2 linked regions of the Cyanobium sp. PCC 7001 genome follow. The protein of the gene in region 1 interacts with the protein of each later gene in a pairwise test. Links are inferred from orthologs where the notes say so. Each region holds a gene or a part of one and is shown on either strand. Other genes may lie near its edges. The genes, in order: CPCC7001_RS03870 and CPCC7001_RS12745.

The links.
Region 2: the proteins of CPCC7001_RS03870 (region 1) and CPCC7001_RS12745 interact in binary tests that used the Escherichia coli proteins (3 or more experiments, as listed by UniProt). The link is inferred for Cyanobium sp. PCC 7001 from one-to-one orthologs.

What each region holds. Positions count from the first base shown.
Region 1 is NZ_DS990556.1:791,270-794,466, forward strand. Bases 204-3,088 are described here. They hold CPCC7001_RS03870 (penicillin-binding protein 2), read left to right. Parts: upstream 204-661; coding sequence 662-2,515; downstream 2,516-3,088. Other genes in these bases: CPCC7001_RS03865 (hypothetical protein), read left to right, coding at 204-536; CPCC7001_RS03875 (transaldolase), read left to right, coding at 2,614-3,088. Outside these bases: more of CPCC7001_RS03865, read left to right, coding at 63-203; more of CPCC7001_RS03875, read left to right, coding at 3,089-3,197. UniProt on the Escherichia coli protein: Essential cell division protein that catalyzes cross-linking of the peptidoglycan cell wall at the division septum. Required for localization of FtsN.
Region 2 is NZ_DS990556.1:2,620,817-2,623,911, reverse strand. What follows is about bases 198-2,980. They hold CPCC7001_RS12745 (FtsW/RodA/SpoVE family cell cycle protein), read left to right. Parts: upstream 198-861; coding sequence 862-2,100; downstream 2,101-2,980. Other genes in these bases: CPCC7001_RS12735 (cytochrome c biogenesis protein ResB), read left to right, coding at 2,849-2,980; CPCC7001_RS12740 (cytochrome c biogenesis CcdA family protein), read left to right, coding at 2,110-2,838; CPCC7001_RS12750 (phycobilisome linker polypeptide), read left to right, coding at 430-630; apcB (allophycocyanin subunit beta), read left to right, coding at 198-394. Also shown: more of apcB, read left to right, coding at 1-197; more of CPCC7001_RS12735, read left to right, coding at 2,981-3,095.

The sequences.
Region 1 (3,197 bases):
AGCGGCCAGCCTTGCTGCGGAGACGGCGGGATGGTTCACTTGCGCAGTGTTCCGCTGCACCCGTGGTCGCCTCCTTCTCGCCTTGGCAGGCCCCGTCCCAGCGGCGCCCTGACGGGCTCGGCCAGCACCGGGCCAACGGTTCCGCTCCCCTGACCCTCATCCACGGCTCCCTCTCAGCCCAGACCGTGGCGCGCCAGGCCCCCTGGCTGGCCGGCCTGCACCGGGTGGCGGATGGCACCCTCGTGGGTCTGGGCGTGTGCATGCTCGGCCTCAGCGCCCTCACGCTCCACTGGCAGAACCACTGGGGCAGGAGCTTCGAAAAACTGGAATCGGCCCAGGTGCTCGAGCACCGGATGCAGGAGTCGGCAGCCCTGCTGGAACAGCACCACCTGGCCACCATGGGCAAGCCCGGACGGCTCGTTCCCACCAGCAGTCACCAGTTGATCCACCTGCCGACCCCGAAGGCCGCGCAGGCCCCCGCCCTGCCGCCCCTGCTCCGGCAGCTCAGCGTGAAGAACGTGCCTGCCGGCTACTGACCCCGCCAGGGCCGATCGCGTGCCCGCCGCCACCTGATCGCCTCCAGCCGGCATCCAGCGGACGGGATCTTCCCGCTCCCCCCTCGCCCTTCCTCCACGCCCTGTCGCCTCGATCTGTCGCCTCGATGGCCCAGCCCGCCGCTCCCCACAGACCCCGCCGCCCCACCGCCACCCGGCCGGGGCGGCCGGTGCGCACGGGCCGGGTGGTGGCGATGCAGCCGTTGCCCACCCAACGCCTACTGCTGGTCTACGGCCTGCTGAGCGCCGGCCTGCTCGGCCTGGGGGCCCGGCTGGCGTGGCTGCAGGTGATCGACAGCCACAACCTCCAGAGCCGGGCCCGGGCCATCCAGACCCAGTCGGTGGCACCGATCGGCAAGCGCCGCACGATCGTGGACCGCAACGGCCGGCTGGTGGCGCTCGATGAGGAACGCTTCACGCTCTGGGCCCACCCGCGTTACTTCAACTTCCCGGGGGACGATCCCCAGAAGGTGCGCCGCCCCGAGGAAGTGGCCGAACGCCTCGCCGCCGTGCTCGCCCAGCCCAAGGAGGCGCTCCTGGCCACCATGGGCGGCCGTCGCAGCGGGGTGAAGCTGCAGACGGACATCGACCCTGAAACCGCCAAACGTCTGCGGCAGCTCAACATCAGCGGTCTGGATCTGGAGCCCTACCCCCAGCGGGTGTATCCCCAGGGGAGCCTGTTCGCCAATGTGGTGGGCTTCCTCAACCTGGAGCGGGTGCCGCAGGCCGGGCTGGAACAGAGCCGCGACAGCGACCTCAAACGCCACGAAACCACCCTTCAGATGCGCCGGGGCGCCGATGGCACCCCCCTGCCGGAGGGCATCGCCGCCGGATCCCTCTACGGCGACGACCTGCGGCTGCAGCTGACCCTCGACGCCCGCCTGCAGCAGGTGGCCCAGCGGGCCCTGGCCGACCAGGTGAAGACCTGGAAGGCCAAGCGGGGGGCCGCCCTGGTGATGGACGTGCGCAACGGCGAGATGCTCGCCCTCGCCTCGGTGCCCACCTACGACCCCAACCGGTTCTGGAGCTTCAAGCCCGGCCTGTTCCGGGAATGGTCCGTGCAGGACCTCTACGAGCCCGGCTCCACCTTCAAGCCGATCAACCTGGCCATCGCGCTCCAGGAGAAGGCGATCCAGCCCGACGGCAAGGTGTTCGACAACGGCTCCCTCACCATCGGCGGCTGGCCGATCTTCAACCACAACCGCCAGGGCAACGGCCTGATCGACTTCCCCACGGTGCTGGAGGCCTCCAGCAATGTGGCCATGGTGAAGGCCATGAGCCAGGTGAAGCGGGAACGCTTCTGGACCTGGCTGAGCACGATCGGCATCGACGAGCGTCCGGACACCGACCTCCCCGGCGCCGTGGCGGGCGAGCTCAAGGACCGCAAGACCTTCGTGAGCCATCCGATCGAGCCGGCGGTGGCCGCCTTTGGCCAGGGGTTCTCGCTCACCCCCCTCAAGCTGCTTCAGCTCCACGCCATGCTGGCCAACGGCGGCCGTCTGGTGAGCCCCCACATCACCCGGGGCCTGCGCTCCGGCGATGCGCTGGCCCCCACCCCCGGCGGTGGCGGGCTGCAGGTGCTCGATCCCAAGGTCACCAGGATCGTGATGGGCTGGATGGAGAGCGTGGTGGCCAACAGCAAGAGTCTCGGCATCCACATTCCCGGCTACCGCATCGGCGGCAAGACGGGCACGGCCCAGAAAGCCGAACGGGGGGTGTACATCCCCGGCGCCCTGATCACCAGCTTCGTGGGCCATCTGCCCATCGACGATCCGCGCTACGTGGTGCTCGTGGTGGTGGATGAACCCAAGGGCGGCAACACCTACGGCTCCACGGTGGCAGCCCCGGTGGCGCGCAAGATCATCGATGCCCTGGTGGTGCTCGAGAAGCTGCCCCCCTCCGATCCGTCGGCGGTGACCAACACCACCGCGAAGGCATCCGCCAGCCCGGTGCAGGACTGAACCGGCCCTCTGTGGCCATTCAGCCATGCGCCCAAGCCCGAACAGGGCAGAGCGGCTGATCTGGCTAGCGTGCGGTCATTCCGGGATCCACGCTGGCCATGGCCAACCTGCTCGACCAACTCTCCGCCATGACCGTGGTGGTGGCCGACACCGGCGATATCGAGGCGATCCAGCAGTTCACCCCCCGGGATGCCACCACCAACCCCTCCCTGATCCTGGCGGCCGCCCAGATTCCCGCCTACCAGGAGCTGATCGACCGCTCCCTGCGGGAATCGCGTGAGGCGATCGGCGCCGATGCCGGAGCCGATGCGGTGGTGCGCGAGGCCCTCGACGAGATCTGCGTGACCTTCGGCAAGGAGATCCTCAAGATCGTGCCCGGGCGGGTGTCCACCGAGGTGGACGCGCGGCTCAGCTACGACACCGAGGGCACGATCGCCAAGGCCCGCCGGCTGATCGAGCTCTATGACCAGGCCGGCATCGGCAAGGAGCGGGTGCTGATCAAGGTGGCCTCCACCTGGGAGGGCATCCGTGCCGCCGAGATCCTGGAGAAGGAAGGCATCCACTGCAACCTCACCCTCCTGTTCTCCTTCGCCCAGGCCGTGGCCTGCGCCGAGGCGGGGGTGACCCTGATCTCCCCCTTCGTGGGGCGCATCCTCGACTGGTACAAGAAGAGCAGCGGCCG
Region 2 (3,095 bases), 1.8 Mb from region 1 along the record:
CAGCGGCGAACTGCGCGTCCGTGCCGCCGCCACCATCAGTGCGAATGCTTCAGCCATCATCAAAGAGGCTGTGGCCAAGTCACTGCTCTATTCGGACATCACCCGTCCGGGCGGCAACATGTACACCTGCCGTCGCTATGCCGCCTGCATCCGCGACCTGGACTACTACCTCCGCTACGCCACCTACGCCATGCTGGCTGGCGACACCTCGATTCTCGACGAGCGCGTGCTCAACGGCCTCAAGGAAACCTACAACTCCCTGGGTGTGCCCATCGGGGCCACCGTGCAGTCGATCCAGGCCATGAAGGAAGTCACCGCCTCCCTTGTGGGGCCTGATGCTGGCCGCGAGATGGCGGTCTATTTCGACTACATCTGCTCTGGTCTGGGCAACTGATCCAGCGTCTCTGGACCCCCTCCAAGGATCTTTCCATGCGTCTGTTCAAGGTCACTGCCTGCATTCCCTGTCCGGAGAAATCCCGCACCCAGCGCGAACTCCAGAACACCTACTTCACCAAGTGGGTGCCCTATGAGAGCTGGTTTGCTGAGCAGCAGCGAATCATGAAGCAGGGCGGCAAGATCCTCAAGGTCGAGCTGGCCACGGGCCGCCGTCAGGTGAACGTGGGCAACTGAGACCAGTCCAGCCAGCAGTCTGCTGAGATCCAGTCTCCGCCGTCGGGATCTTACGCAGCGATTTCCATCTGCACAGCGATTTCCAACAGAATTGCATCCAAAAGCCCGGCCCTGACGGCCGGGCTTTTTTGCTGCCAGCCCCCAGCCCAACGCGCCTGGTCTCGGACAGCTCCTGCGGCGGCCCTGAGACTCGACAAAAGGGGCAGGGAAGCGGCTCAATGGGGAGCCCTGATGGCCTCCTTCCGGCCGGGTTCCTCCACCTTGTCCCGCTCTGCCGCCCTCCCCAATCGTCCTGGCCGCCGCCCGCACCAGGGCGACCTCGCCCGCAGCCTGCTGCCCTGGCCATGGGCGCAATGGCCGGCGGAGGCGCGGCTTCTTCTCGCTCTGGTCGGCCTCTGGAGCGTGATGGGGCTGCTGGTGCTCGGCTCGGCGAGCTGGTGGGTGGCGGAGCGGGAGATGGGCGACGGAGCGTTTTACATCAAGCGCCAGATCATCTGGATGGTGGCCAGTTGGGGGCTGCTCTGGATGGCGGTGCGCACCAGCATCCGCCGATGGCTGCATCTGGCCCCTCTCGCGCTTCTGATCGGCACCCTGCTGGTGGCCGCCACCCTGGTGGTGGGAAGCACCGTCAACGGCGCCAGCCGCTGGCTCGTGCTGGGCCCGATCCAGCTGCAGCCCTCGGAACTGGTGAAGCCCTTCGTGGTGCTGCAGGGTGCTGCCCTCTTCGCCCACTGGCGCCGGATCAGCCTCGATCAGAAATTGCTCTGGCTGGGCGTGTTCGGCGGCCTGATCCTGCTGATCCTCAAGCAGCCGAATCTCAGCACCGCCGCCCTCAGCGGTCTCCTGCTGTGGTTGATGGCCCTGGCAGGCGGCGTCGGCTATCCCCTGCTGCTGGGCGCAGCGGGAGCCGGAGGCCTGCTCGGCACGGCCAGCATCCTGATCAACGAGTACCAGCGCTTGCGGGTGATCTCCTTTCTCGACCCCTGGCGGGATGCCCAGGGGGACGGCTACCAACTGGTTCAGAGCCTGATGGCGATCGGCTCCGGCGGGCTTCTGGGTGAAGGCTTCGGCCTCTCCACCCAGAAGCTTCAATACCTGCCGATTCAGACCACGGATTTCATCTTTGCGGTCTACGCCGAGGAGTTCGGCTTTGTCGGCTCGGCCGTGCTGCTTCTGTTTCTGCTGCTGTTCGGCTTCGTGGGCCTGCGGGTGGCCCTGAGCTGCCGCAGCAACCAGCAACGCCTGGTGGCCATGGGGGCCACGACCCTGCTGATCGGCCAGTCGATCCTGAACATCGCCGTGGCCAGCGGCGCGATGCCCACCACGGGGCTGCCGCTGCCCTTGATCAGCTACGGCGGCAATTCGCTGATGGCGAGCCTGCTGATCTGCGGTCTGCTGATCCGGTGTTCGCTGGAATCCGGCGGCCTCACCCCGGAGCCCCGTCGCCGGAGGCTGCAGCCTTCCCGATAGGGTTGGTTCATGTTGGACTTCGGGGCAAACGCGGCCGACTGGGCCCGCAGCAGCGAGTTGCTGCTCCAGCACTCCCTCAGCCATCCAGGCCCCACAACCCTTCTGGTGGTGTTCGCCGGAGGCCTGCTCACCAGCCTGGGGCCCTGCTCCCTCTCACTGCTGCCGATCACGGTGGCCTACCTGGCCGGCTTCCGGGACTCCGAGGCTCCAGCTCTGCCCTGGCTGCGCAGCGCCTCCTTCGCTGGTGGGATCGTCATGGCCATGGTGCTGCTGGGCCTGGCCAGCGGCCTGCTCGGCAGGGTCTACGGCCAGATCCCCGGCCTGGTTCCCACCCTTGTGGCCCTGCTGGCCGTGGCCATGGGGCTCAATCTGCTGGGGCTGCTGCGGTTCTCCCTGCCGGTGGGTCCCGATCCCGAACGCTGGAGGCAGCGGGTGCCTGCTCCCCTGGCCCCCCTGGCTGCTGGTCTTGCCTTCGGCCTGGCCGCCACACCCTGCACCACCCCAGTGCTCGCCGTGCTTCTGGGCTGGCTCACCCAGATGGGTCAGCCCCTGATGGGCATGCTGCTGCTCACCAGCTTCGGGGCCGGCCAGGTGATGCCCCTCCTGCTGGCTGGCACGGCCGCCGCCACCCTTCCCGGGCTGTTGCGCTTGCGCCAGCTGGGCCAGTGGGTGCCCCCGATCAGCGGTGTGGTCCTGCTGAGCAGCGGCCTGATCACCCTGGTGGCCAACCTCGCCTGATGCCGCGGCCATGACACCCTTGCTCCGTCTGGTGGGCTGGATTGCAGACCTGAAGCTGGCCATCGGCCTGCTGGTGGTGATCGCCGCGGCCAGTGCGGTGGGAACGCTCATTCCCCAGCAGGAAAGCGCCAGCTTCTATCACAAGCTCTATGACCCCCAACCGTGGCTGGGCCTGCTGCCTGGTGACGCCGTTCTGGGGCTCGAGCTGGATCACGTCTACTCCAGCCGCTGGTTTCTGGCCCTGCTGGCCTGGCTGG